One region of the Rhodococcus sp. NPDC127593 genome, then DNA from elsewhere that is predicted to be linked to it. Evidence: riboswitches for the same ligand, from Rfam matches in the RefSeq annotation. Region 1 holds a riboswitch; each other region holds the start of a gene.

The links. A riboswitch is a leader RNA that binds a small molecule or an ion and turns the genes downstream of it on or off. The one in region 1 is predicted to bind cobalamin.
Region 2: it holds a riboswitch for cobalamin, as region 1 does, so the genes downstream of both, ACFVJ3_RS17225 (cobaltochelatase subunit CobN) here and ACFVJ3_RS19250 (CbtB domain-containing protein) in region 1, are expected to answer to the same signal.
Region 3: it holds a riboswitch for cobalamin, as region 1 does, so the genes downstream of both, metE (5-methyltetrahydropteroyltriglutamate--homocysteine S-methyltransferase) here and ACFVJ3_RS19250 (CbtB domain-containing protein) in region 1, are expected to answer to the same signal.

The regions. Positions count from the first base shown of each region.
Region 1 is NZ_JBHXWI010000019.1:88,801-93,099, reverse strand. It holds gene ACFVJ3_RS19260 (DUF5996 family protein) at 1-275, shown strand, start outside; gene ACFVJ3_RS19255 (CbtA family protein) at 290-1,084, opposite strand; gene ACFVJ3_RS19250 (CbtB domain-containing protein) at 1,075-1,269, opposite strand; cobalamin riboswitch at 1,292-1,425, opposite strand; gene ACFVJ3_RS19245 (antibiotic biosynthesis monooxygenase family protein) at 1,477-1,791, opposite strand; gene ACFVJ3_RS19240 (alpha/beta fold hydrolase) at 1,824-2,579, shown strand; gene ACFVJ3_RS19235 (A/G-specific adenine glycosylase) at 2,591-3,469, opposite strand; gene ACFVJ3_RS19230 (carbonic anhydrase) at 3,570-4,196, shown strand; gene ACFVJ3_RS19225 (hypothetical protein) at 4,256-4,299, shown strand, end outside.
Region 2 is NZ_JBHXWI010000016.1:141,520-145,818, forward strand. It holds gene ACFVJ3_RS17225 (cobaltochelatase subunit CobN) at 1-2,643, opposite strand, end outside; cobalamin riboswitch at 2,699-2,842, opposite strand; gene cobG (precorrin-3B synthase) at 2,849-3,982, shown strand; gene ACFVJ3_RS17235 (precorrin-8X methylmutase) at 4,007-4,299, shown strand, end outside.
Region 3 is NZ_JBHXWI010000048.1:64,930-69,228, reverse strand. It holds gene ACFVJ3_RS35440 (AraC family transcriptional regulator) at 1-600, shown strand, start outside; gene metE (5-methyltetrahydropteroyltriglutamate--homocysteine S-methyltransferase) at 638-2,899, opposite strand; cobalamin riboswitch at 3,026-3,234, opposite strand; gene ACFVJ3_RS35430 (response regulator) at 3,360-3,968, opposite strand; gene ACFVJ3_RS35425 (sensor histidine kinase) at 3,965-4,299, opposite strand, start outside.

The DNA.
Region 1 (4,299 bases):
TCTGGCCCGGTGGTGGTGTCGAAGGCGCGTTCTACGCGTACGCCTATCCGGAACCGGACGGCTTCGCCGACTACCCGGTCGGGCCTGAAGGAGCTTTCTACAGCAAGGAGAACGGGCAGTTCCTGCTGCCGTACGAGACCGTCCGCACCGCAGACGATCCCGATGCCGCACTGCTGAAGTTCCTGCACAGCACGTACGACGCGGCCGCCGAGCGGGGTGGCTGGGACCGGGCCGCCCTGGAGGCGGACCCGGCCCGATGGGACAGATCCCGCTGACCCCGAGAGGCGGGTCAGGCGGCGTTTGCCGTCGCGGGCGTCGTGGCCCGGGTGGCACGCTCCGTGAGGAACGCGAAGGCCAGTCCGAGAACCAGCCACAACGTGGCCTGCGTCGCGAGGGACGACAGGCGGAACTGCCACAGCAGCACTGCGGGGAAGTCGTCGCCCACTTCGTTGACGGTGGGCAGAACGAGGTATCCGATGGTCACCACCGCGAGGAAGGCGAGAACCGGCGCCGCGATCCGCACCGACAGGAACTCCTGCGCTGCGACGGCCTTCGCCGCGAAGACGGAGGCCACCACCGCGAGCAGGCCCAGCACGACTGCGGCGAGCCACAGCCAGGTGCGCTGGGTGATCGTTTCGGGGTCTCCGACAGCGGGCGGGTTGGCGGGGTACTTGAAGAACGGCACCGCCTCGATTGCCAACCAGCCCAACGTGGCCAGTGTCAGCCCGAGCAACGGCCCCGACAGCGTCGTCACCCGACGCGCGTAGTTCGCGACGACGGCGAAGATCGCTCCCAGAGCCAGGCCCGCGAGGGACGTGGCGAGGAACAGTCCGAAGCGCTGTCCGTCACGGCTGACCAGTGCTTCTTCCTCGTCGTGCGAGTGCCCGGCCGGCTCTTCTGCCTGGGTGGCGTCGTGCGAGTGGACTTCGGCTTCGGAAGCGCTGTGCGACTCTTCGATCGCGATGGCCGCATCGATGTGTGACTCACCGAGGACGAAGGCGACGCCACCGGCCAGGATGCCTGCGATCAGGCCGGCCAGCAGACCACGGATGAGGAGTTTCGCGAAGGAATCGGTCAGTGGCATGGCAGACCCAGGAGGTGGCGGCCGTCGTGCATCAATTCATGCATGTACATGCCACTGCGCGAAATCGCGCCCTGGTCGAAACCAACGAGATAGAGAGCGAGCATCGCGAACAGAACGATCGCGAAAGAGATGACGGCGAGGCGGGTCGTGTCGACCGACGAGCCGGGTGCGTAGGCGAGTGCCATAGTTCCTCCTGGGATTTCGCGTCCCCTAGGTCCAGGCGATGGCCGCAGTATCTGGCTGTCGAGGTGGCTCCCGTGAAGGACTACTCCGATTTACAGTGGCGCGACCGCTCCGGGATTGCACCGGATTCCTGCCGAACCATCGCTTTGTCCTGCGAACTTTTGCACCCGGCGGGCCGCCGTGTCAATCCTCCCGCTCGGCCCCGACTCTCAGCTCTTGCTCGCCGCCGCGACGTCGAGCACGACCTCGAACTCGAGCAGGGAAGCTCCGGACGCCACCGGCTTCTTCTGCTCACCGGCGTGTGCTTCCCTGGCCGGACCGTCGCGCCACGCCGCGAATGCCTCTTCGCTCTCCCACTGGGTGACGACGAAGTAGCGGCTCTCGCCCTTGACTGGGCGCAGAAGCTGGAAGCCGAGGAAGCCGGGGGAGTTCTCCACGGCGTGCGCCCGCGCCGCGAAGCGCTTCTCGAGTTCGGGGCCCGCGCCCTCGGGAATTTCGATTGCGTTGATCTTCACCACTGCCATGCGGGCGAGGTTACTCCGCTAGCGTCGGAGGGGTGGCGGGTGAGAGTGCGTTGCACGACGAGGGCGGGACGGGACAGCCGATTCTGCTCCTGCACGGGCTGATGGGCAGCGCGCGGACGTGGGGGCGGCACGTGCCGTGGTTGCGCGAACACGGCCACGTCTTCACCTTCGACGCCGCAGGTCACGGCAGGCCCGCACCGTCGCGGTTGACGACGGAAGCATTCGTGGAAGACCTGGTCGTCGCGCTCGCGCCCTTCGCCGGGCCGTGGGTGGTGATCGGTCATTCGATGGGCGCCCTGCACGCGTGGTGCCTGGCGGCCGAACACCCGGAGAAGGTGTCGGCGCTCGTGCTCGAAGACATGGCCCCCGACTTCCGGGGCCGTACCGCCGCGGACTGGGCGGCGATGATCTCGAACTGGCCGCAGCCGTTCGCGACGCGGGAAGACCTCTTCGAGTTCTTCGGTCCGGTTGCCGGACAGTACTTCCTGGATTCGTTCGAGAAGTGCGCCGACGGCTGGTACCTGCACGGGGACGTCGACACGTTCCGCGACATCTCCGAGGAGTGGGGCGGCAGGCACTTCTGGGACCAGTGGGCGTCGATCAGCGTTCCGGCCCTGCTGATCGAGGGAGAGTTCACGATCACTCCCGAAGGTCAGATGCGGACCATGGCGGAGCGGCACCCGGGCGCCGAGTACGTCCGCATCGAGCAGGCCGGGCACCTCGTCCACGACGACCAGCCGGAGCAGTACCGGAAAGTGGTCGAGGCATTCCTCGACGGGCTCGGCTGAGCGTTTGGCAGTCAGTTCCCCTCGCCCGCGAGGGCGAAGAGGCCGTCGTCGGTCTGCTCGACGAGTCCGTCGATCAGCAGGGAGTGGAGGGCGCGGTCGCGCTGCCCGGGATCGCCGAGCCACACCTGGTCGAGCCGGACGCGTTCGACGGGGGCGGAGCTCTCACGGAGTACGGCCATGAGCTTGCCGCGCACCTGACGGTCCGTGCCGGCGAACTTCTGGACCTTCCGGCGCTCACCCGTGTGCGCGGGACGTCCGGCATCCACCCAGGCGCATTTCGGAAGCGGGCAGCGGGCGCATTCGGGGGAGCGTGCGGTGCACACGGTGGCCCCGAGTTCCATCAGGGCCGCGGAGAACGTGGCGGCCCGCGCGCGGGTTCGGGGGAGCAGCGCGGACACGTCGGCGAGGTCACGCGTGGTCGACGGATTTCCCGGCTCGGCGCTTCCGTGCACGGCCCTGGCGACCACTCGCCGGACATTCGTGTCGACGACGGGTACGCGCTGTCCGTAGGCGAAGCAGGCGACGGCCCGCGCGGTGTAGGCACCGATGCCGGGCAGACCGAGGAGGGTGTCGACGTCACTGGGAACCACGTCGCCGTGCTCGGCGGCCAGCACCCCGGCGCACTCGTGGAGTCTCAGCGCCCGACGCGGGTAGCCGAGCTTGCCCCAGGCGCGCAGAACGTCGGCCTGACTCGACGCGGCCATGCGGGACGGGACGGGCCAGCGCTGCACCCATTCCTCCCAGATCGGGGCCACCCGGACGACGGGCGTCTGCTGCAGCATGATCTCGCTCATCAGGATGTGCCAGGCCGTGACGCCGCCGCGGCGCCACGGCAGATCCCGGGCCTGTACGTCGTACCAGCTGATCAGCGCGGAGGAGTCAACGGCCACTTCGTCCTCACAAGTCCCTTCGTTCACGGGGGAAACGGAATTTCCGCCGTCGTCACATTCCCGTTGCGACGGTGCGACGCGCCCGGTGCACAATGTTCCCATGCCTAATTCCAACCCCGTGTCCGCGTGGAAGGCCCTGCGTCAGGGTAACGACCGATTCGTGAGCGGCACCTCGCTCCATCCCAGCCAGGGCATCGCCGATCGCGCGAAGCTCGTCGGCGGCCAGCACCCCACGGCCGTCCTGTTCGGATGCGGAGACTCCCGCGTCGCCGCCGAGATCATCTTCGATCAGGGTCTGGGCGACATGTTCGTCGTCCGCACCGCGGGTCACGTGATCGACGACGCCGTGCTCGGGTCCATCGAGTACGCCGTCGGCGTCTTGAACGTGCCGCTCATCGTCGTGCTCGGTCACGACAGCTGCGGTGCCGTCAAGGCGACGCTCGACGCCCTCGACGAGGGCAACGTGCCGCCCGGGTTCATCCGCAGCATCGTGGAACGGGTAGCGCCGTCGATCCTCATGGGACGCCGAGAAGGCCTCACTACCGTCGACGAACTCGAGGGTCGCCACGTGGTGGAGACCGGGGCGCTGCTCATGCAGCGGTCGCGCATCATCGCGGAGAAGGTGGAGAGCGGCGCGTGCGCCATCGCGGGTGTCACGTACAAGCTGTCCGACGGCCGCACCCACCTGCAGGGCGCAGTCGGGGACATCGGTGAGCTCACGGACTGACCGCGACACGCCGCACCCGCTGAGCCGTTGCCGCGCGACGCCGAACTACCGTTGACGTCGTGCTGGAACCGAATGGACCGTTGCCCCCCGAGATTTACTGGCG
Region 2 (4,299 bases), on a different contig from region 1:
GTCCCACACCGGACGCACACCGAGGAGCGCGAAGACCTCGGCGATGTCGTCTCCGGAGGTGCGCATTGCGGACGTGCCCCACACGGACAGACCCACCGAGCGCGGCCACTCTCCGTGATCGGACTTGTAGCGGTCCAGCAACGATTCGGCCATCGCCTGGCCGGTCTCCCAGGCGAGCCGGGACGGTACGGCCTTCGGGTCGACGGAGTAGAAGTTGCGGCCCGTCGGGAGCACGTTGATCAGCCCGCGCAGCGGCGAACCGCTCGGCCCGGCGGCGATGAAGCCGCCGTCGAGTGCGTGCAGCACCTGCGCGATCTCGTTGTCGGTCTCCCGCAGCCGGGGCACCACCTCGGTGGCGGCGAAACGGAGAATCTTCGCGACGGTGGCGTCGGCGGTGAGCGTGTCGGCGGCGTCCGGTTCCCAGTCGGCGTCGTGCATGCCCTGCACCAGTGCGTGCGCCTGCTGCTCGATGTCGTCTACGCGGGTACGGGATTCGTCGCCGTCCTCGCTGAGGCCGAGCGCCTCGCGGAGTCCGGGGACGTTCTGCTCGCCGCCCCACATCTGCCGGGCGCGCAGCATCGCGAGCACCAGTTCGACCTCGGCGTCGTCGCGGGGGGCCGCACCGAGGATGTGGAGGCCGTCACGGATCTGGACGTCCTTGATCTCGCACAGCCAGCCGTCGACGTGCAGCAGCATGTCGTCGAACACGTCCTCGTCGGGACGTTCCTGCAGTCCGAGGTCGTGGTCCATCTTCGCGGCGCGCATCAGCGTCCAGATCTGCTGGCGAATGGCCGGCAGCTTGGACGGGTCGAGCGCGGAGATGTTCGAGTGCTCGTCGAGGAGCTGCTCGAGTCGCGAGATGTCGCCGTAGCTCTCGGCGCGGGCCATCGGCGGGATCAGGTGATCGACGAGCGTCGCGTGGGCGCGGCGCTTGGCCTGCGTGCCCTCCCCCGGATCGTTGACCAGGAACGGGTAGATCAGCGGCAGGTCGCCGAGCGCGGCGTCGGTGCCGCACGACGCGGACATGCCGAGTGTCTTGCCGGGCAGCCATTCGAGGTTGCCGTGCTTGCCGAGATGGACAACGGCGTCGGCGCCGAAACCGCCGGCGGCGGCATCCGCGGCGATCCACCGGTAGGCGGCGAGGTAGTGGTGGCTCGGTGGCAGGTCCGGGTCGTGGTAGATCGCGACCGGCTTCTCCCCGAATCCGCGCGGCGGCTGCACCATCAGCACGAGATTCCCGAACTGCATTGCGGCGATGACGATTTCACCGGCGGGATCCTGCGAGCGGTCGACGTACAGTTCGCCCGGCGCCGGTCCCCAGTGCTCCTCGACGCCCTCGCGCAGTTCCGCGGGCAGCGCCGAGAACCACTCGCGGTAGCGGGCGGCGGAGATCCGGATCGGGTTGCCCTCGAGCTGTTCCGCGGTCAGCCAGTCCGGGTCCTGGCCGCCGGCGGCGATGAGGGCATGGATCAGCGCGTCGCCGTCCTGGGCTGCGAGACCGGGCACTGAGTCCGGCCCGTCCGCGGGGCCCAGGTCGTATCCGGCGGCTCGCATCTCGGTGAGCAACCTGATGGCACTGGCCGGGGTGTCGAGACCGACGGCGTTGCCGATGCGGGCGTGCTTCGTCGGGTACGCCGACAGCATCAGAGCGATCCGGCGGTCGGATGCGGGGATGTGCCGGAGTCGGGCGTGCCGGACGGCGATGCCCGCCACCCGGGAGGCGCGCTCGGCGTCGGGAACGTAGGTGGAGAGACCGTCGGCGTCGATCTCCTTGAACGAGAACGGCACCGTGATCAGCCGGCCGTCGAACTCGGGGACCGCGACCTGGGTGGCGACGTCGAGCGGCGACAATCCGTCGTCGTTGGACTCCCACGACTCACGGCTGCTGGTCAGGCACAGTCCCTGCAGGATCGGCACGTCCAGCGCGGCCAGAGCGGCGACGTCCCACGCCTCGTCGTCGCCACCGGCCGAGACGCCGGCCGGCTTGGTGCCGCCGGCGGCGAGCACGGTGACCACCATCGCGTCCGCCCGGCGCAGCGTGTTCAGCAATTCCGGCTCGGCGGTGCGCAGCGACGCACAGAAGATCGGCAGCGGAGTGCCGTCAGCCGCCACGACGGCGTCGCACAGCGCCTCGATGTAGCGGGTGTTCCCGGCCAGGTGCTGGGCGCGGTAGTAGAGAACGGCGATTGTGGGGCGCTCCGGGTTCGCATCGGGAGCGAACGGCGCGACACCCCAGCTCGGCAGGTGGACCGGCGCCTCGAAACCGTGACCGGTCAGCAGCACGGTGTCCGACAGGAAGTGATGCAGCTGGGCGAGGTTGTCGGCGCCGCCCTCGGCGAGATAGTTGTGTGCCTCCGCCGAGACACCGGCGGTGACGGTCGAGCACTCCATCAGTTCGGCGTCCGGGGCATGCTCGCCGCCGAGGACCACCACGGGCAGTCCGCTGGCCAGGACCGCGGCGAGGCCCTCTTCCCACGCCCGGCGGCCGCCGAGGATGCGCACCACGACCAGGTCGGCGCCGTGGAGCAGCCCCGGCAGATCCTCCTCGACCAGCAGCCGGGCCGGGTTGGCCCAGCGATAGTCCGCCCCGCTGGCGCGTGCGCTGAGCAGGTCGGTGTCGGAGGTGGAGAGCAGCAGGATCACGTGTGGAGCCTTCCTGGGGGTGTCGCGCCCCGTGGCAGTGGTCCCGTGCGGAACCGTAGGTCGGAGGACGGCAGGTGAGGGTCTGGCTCGCCCACCGGTTTCGGCGAGCTCACAGTGGCGCGACCGCGCCGGATTTTCACCGGCTTCCTCTCCTGCTGCCGCAAGTGCTGGTGATGCTACCTGGGGCCGGACGTAACCTGGGACCATGGTCGACTCCCGTTCCCGCCCCGATGCATGCCCCGGCGCGCTGCAGGTCCACCAGGCCGCGGACGGTGCGCTCGCCCGGGTGCGCCTCCCCGGAGGTGTGCTGACCTCTCCCCAGCTGCAGACCCTCGCGGAATCGGCCCGCGACCTCGGGAGCGGCGAGATCGAACTGACCTCCCGCGGCAACGCGCAACTGCGGGCGGTCCGCGACCCGCAGGAGTTCGCCCGCCGCCTCGCCGACGCGGGCCTCCTGCCGTCGGAGACGCACGAACGGGTCCGCAACATCCTCGTCTCACCGCTGACCGGCCGGATCGGTGGTCTCGCGGACCTTCGGGATCTGGTCGACGAACTCGATCGGACGTTGTGCGCGGACTCCGCGTTGGCGGACCTGCCGGGCCGCACCCTGTTCACCCTCGACGACGGGCGCGGCGACGTCTCGGCGCTCGGCGGCGATTTCGGCGTCCATGCGGTGAGCGAGACGGAGGTCGCCCTGGTTCTCGCCGGTCGCGACAGCGGCGCCCGGGTCACGACGACGGAATCGGTGACGGTGCTCCTCGACGCCGCCCGCGTCTTCCTGGAACTGCGCGATCAGCACTGGCGGCTGTCCGAGATCGCCGACGGTGCCGAACGGACCCTGTCGGCATTGGCGCTCGCACCGACCGCCGACCCGGTGAGCGGGTTCGACGAGCATCGGCCACCGATCGGATGGCTGGACCAACCGGACGGCACCGTGACCCTCGGCGGCGGTCTCGCGTTCGGGACCCTCGACGCCCGGCTGGCGGAGTTCCTCGCCGCGGTCGAGAAGCCGGTGATCGTCACGCCCTGGAAGTCGGTGTTGCTGTGCGATCTCGACGAGTGGTCCGCCGAGCAGATCGTGCGGGTCCTCGCCCCGATGGGCCTGATCTTCGACGAGAACTCACCGTGGCTGAACGTCAGCGCCTGCACCGGGCAACCCGGCTGCGAGAAAGCGCTCGCCGATGTGCGGGCCGACGCGCGGGACGCCGTCGCGAGCGGCGAACTCCCGGTGGAGGGCCGACAGCACTGGTCGGGCTGCGAGCGGTGCTGCGGGCGGCCCAAGGGTGAGGTCGCCGACGTCGTCGCCACGGAGACGGGTTACCGGGTTGAGGAGCCGTGACCGCGGTGCCTCTATCGTGAGCGAATGATCGAGTACATCCGAGACGGCGCGGAGATCTACCGCCAGTCCTTCGCCACGATCCGCGCCGAGGCGGATCTCAGTGCCTTTCCCGAGGACGTCTCGCAGGCCGTGGTCCGCATGATCCACGCGAGCGGTCAGGTCGACCTCGTCGACGACGTCGCGTTCACCCCCGGTGTCGTCAAGGCTGCCCGCGCGGCGCTGGCGGGCGGCGCCCCGATCCTGTGCGACGCGCAGATGGTCGCCGCCGGCGTGACCCGGAAGCGTCTCCCCGCGGACAACGAGGTGCTCTGCACGCT
Region 3 (4,299 bases), on a different contig from region 1:
CACATGTTGCTCGCCGACACGGCTGTGCGGTGGTGGGGATTCGACCCCGGAGATCTTCTCTGGCAACGCAAATGCGTCATCGGGGGCGGCGGATCCGGCTGGCAGGCGCTGCTCGGGTACGCCATGCGGACGACGAAAGAGCTACCCGGACACGCCACGGAGGGGCGCATCGGGCTCAACCTGCAGGAGTTGCTCGTCGGTCACCTGCTCACCGAATGGGCGGCTCGTGCCGGGGTGGACCCGGACAGGTCCACCGGCCCGGCGGCGCCCGGCTATGTGCGGCACGCCGTCCAGTACATCCGGGAGTACGCCCGCGAACTGCCGACCGCCTCCGACATCGCCGACGCGGTGGGTGTCAGCGTCCGCACCCTGTCCGGGTCGTTCCGGAAATACCTGGACACCACCCCGGCCGAATACGTGCGTGAGCAGCGGCTCCAGGGCATCCGGGAGGAACTGCTCACCGCATCGCCGGGGGAGACCGTCGCCTCCATCGCCGGCGCGTGGGGATACGTCAACCTCGGCCTCTTCGCGGCTGCCTACCGTCGCCGGTTCGGTGAGAATCCGTCGCAGACCAGGGCCTTCGGCCCCGTGAGCGGTTGACGAGTCCAGGGACTCCTCAACCACTCACGGGCGCAGCCTAGAGCTCCGCGCGGACCAGCTTCGCCGCGTCGACGAGGTTGCGCAGCGACGCCTCGACCTCGGCGGGACCACGGGTTTTCAGCCCGCAGTCGGGGTTGACCCAAAGCCGTTCCACCGGCACCGCCTTCAACGCCTCCCGCAGCGACGCCGCGATCTCCTCGACGCCGGGCACCCGCGGCGAGTGGATGTCGTACACGCCCGGACCGACGCCGAGGTCGAAGCCGACGGCGTTGAGGTCGTCGAGGACCTCCATGTGCGAGCGGGCCGCCTCGATGGAGGTGACGTCGGCGTCGAGCCTCGCGATGGCCTCGATGACCTCACCGAACTCCGAGTAGCAGAGGTGGGTGTGGATCTGCGTCGAGTCGGAGACCCCGGACGTCGCGAGACGGAACGCCCCGACCGACCAGTCGAGGTACGCCGGCTGATCCGCGGCCCGCAGGGGCAGCAGTTCGCGCAGCGCGGGCTCGTCCACCTGGACGATCCGGATGCCCGCACCCTGCAGGTCCACCGTTTCGTCGCGGATGGCCAGCGCCACCTGGTTGGCCGAGGCGGCCGGCGGCTGGTCGTCGCGCACGAACGACCACGCCAGGATCGTCACCGGACCGGTGAGCATGCCCTTCACCGGACGCTGCGTGAGCGACTGCGCGTACGTGATCCATTCGACGGTCATCGGGTTGCTGCGGCGCACGTCGCCGTACAGGATCGGCGGGCGGACGCAGCGGCTGCCGTACGACTGCACCCAGCCGTTGTCCGTCGCGAAGAACCCGTCCAACTGTTCGGCGAAGTACTGCACCATGTCGTTGCGTTCCGGTTCGCCGTGCACCAGCACGTCGAGGTCCAGCTTCTCTTGCAGCGCAACCACATCGGCGACCTCGGCGCGCATCCGGTTCAGGTACTCGGCCTCGTCGATCTCACCCTTGCGCCGCGCCGCGCGCGCGACGCGGATCTGCGTCGTCTGCGGGTACGAGCCGATGGTCGTGGTCGGCAGCACCGGAAGCGACAGCGCCGACTGGACCTCCCGTCGTTCCGCCGCGGGACTGCGCCCCGGATCGGACGCGGTGAGCGCGTCCAGCCGGGCACGGACCGTGGCGTCGTGCAGACGCGGGTCGGTGTTGCGGGTGGACGCCGCCGCGCGGGCGAGCGCGAATTCGTCGTCGACGGACTCGCGACCGCTGGTCAGTGCGGTGCCGAGCGTGACGACCTCGCGGACCTTCTCGGTCCCGAACGCCAGCCACGACCGCAGCGCCTTGTCGAGGCCGGTTTCCGCGTCGAGCGTGTACGGGACGTGCAGCAGCGAGCACGACGTCGAGACGGCGAGCGAGCCGGTGCTGCCCAGCAGGGTGCCGAGCGAGGCCAGTGCCGCGTCCAGGTCGGTGCGCCAGATGTTGCGTCCGTCGACGACGCCGGCAACGACGTGCTTGCGGGTCAGATCGGGAACCGTGGCGAGAGTGTCGGATCCGGCGACCAGGTCGATCGCGATTCCCTCGACACCGGTCGAGGCGATCGCGGGGAGTGCATCGCCGAGGCTGCCGAAGTAGGACGCGACGAGGATCGCCGGTCGCGACGCGACCGCGGACAACCGGTCGTAGGCTCGCTTGGCCGCCGCGATCTCCTCCGGTGTGCGGTCGGCGACGAGCGCGGGTTCGTCGACCTGCACCCACTCGGCGCCCGCGTCGGCGAGCCGGCCGAGCAGGTCCGCATACAGCGGGACGAGTTCGTCGAGGCGGTCGAGGAGGGGTGCGTCCGAGCCGACGGCCTTCGACAGCAGCAGGAACGTGACCGGACCCACCACCACCGGTCGGGCCGGAATGCCCAGGGCACGTGCCTCTTCGAGTTCGCGGAGCACCTTCGCCGGGTCGAGGGCGAACGTCGTCGACGGGGAGATCTCCGGCACCAGATAGTGGTAGTTGGTGTCGAACCACTTGGTCATCTCGAGCGGGGCGACCGTGTCGTTGCCGCGGGCGGCGGCGAAGTAGCGGTCGAGGTCGTTCTCGATGCCGGCGACACGGTCGGGCAGGGCACCGAGCATCGCCGCGGTGTCCAGCACATGGTCGTAGTACGAGAACGTGTTGACGGGAACGGAGTCGAGCCCGGCATCGCGCAGGCTCGTCCAGGTCTGGCGTCGCAGATCCCGGGCGAGAGCGTCGAGCGCTTCGGCGTCGAGGCGTCCGGCCCAGTACGACTCGACGGCCTTCTTCAGTTCGCGATTCGGACCGATGCGAGGTGAGCCCAGCACGGTCGCGGTGAAAGTGAATGTCACGGTATCTCCAGTTGCGTACGCGGTACGGCTACCACCGGCAAACGGGTACACCTCTCGAGCCCAGGGACGTGCTGCAGCGCGAGAAGGTCTACACGCCCAATCCACGAGGCGGTCACCGTCGGGCACGGCGTGCCCGACACAGTCGGCAGGTCTTCGGACTCGCAGGCAGCCGGTGTGAAATCACACCGGACCTAGTGGCCGTCGCTTCCCAGGCTGTGTGCCCAGTGCATGGTGACGGCGGTCGTTCCTGCTCACCGCTGCGGGACAGTCCCGGATTCTCACCGGGTTCCCTCTCACACGCGAACTCCGGGGAGTCCGACGTGCTTCGACGCCAGGTGCGGTCTTCGGGGCTCCTCACGACCGTGCCGGGCGAACCAGCTGCACGGGCCAGCATAGGCCTTCGGCCCGTGCGCCTTTTTGGTAGCCCCAACTACCAAAAAGGCGCACGGGCGCGAAGCGCCTAAAGCCAGCCGTTCGACTCCGCGGCGCGGACGGCCTCGGCGCGGGTGCTGGCCCCGGTCTTGCCGATCGCCGCCGACAGATGGTTGCGCACGGTACCTGCGGACAGGAACAGTGCGGCCGCGATCGACGCGACCGGCGCACCGTCCCGCGCCGCCCGCAGCACGTCGGTCTCGCGGTCGGTGAGCGGCGATTCCCCGCTGACGAGGCTGTCGGCGGCGAGAGCGGGGTCGACGACGCGCAGCCCGGCATGGACGCGACGTACGGCGTCGGCGAGCTGCCGGGCCGGGGTGTCCTTCACGACGAACCCCGACGCACCAGCCTTGAGTGCCTTGCGCAGGTAGCCGGGACGACCGAACGTCGTCACGATCAGGACGCGGGTCTGCGGCACCTCGTCCCGCAGTGCCGCGGCCGCGGCGATCCCGTCCAGACCGGGCATTTCGACGTCGAGCAGCGCGACGTCGGGGGAGTGCTCGCGCGCCGCCGCGACGACCTCGTCGCCGCGCCCGACCTCCGCGACGACCGTCAGGTCCGCCTCCAGGTCCAGCAGGGCGGCGAGGGCCCCGCGGACGAGTGCTTGATCGTCGGCGAGCAGCAGCCGGATCGTCACGGGACCTCTTCCGTCAGCACGTGCAACGAGAATCCGCCGGGTTGCGGATGGGTGATGACGACCCGGGCTCCGGCGGCGGCGGCGCGCTCCCGAAGGCCCACCAGCCCGTTCCCGTGCGCGGATTCACTACAGCCGGAGCCGTCGTCGACGACGGTGACCTCGCGTTCACCCACCGTGACCGAGCAGTGCGTCGCACCGCTGTGCCGGACCACGTTCGTGACACCTTCGCGGACCGTCCACGCGAACAACTCGCGCAGCCCGGTGGGCACCGACTCGGTGCTGTTGGGCAGCTCGGCCTCGATTCCGGCCGACCGCAGCGCTTCCCCGGCCC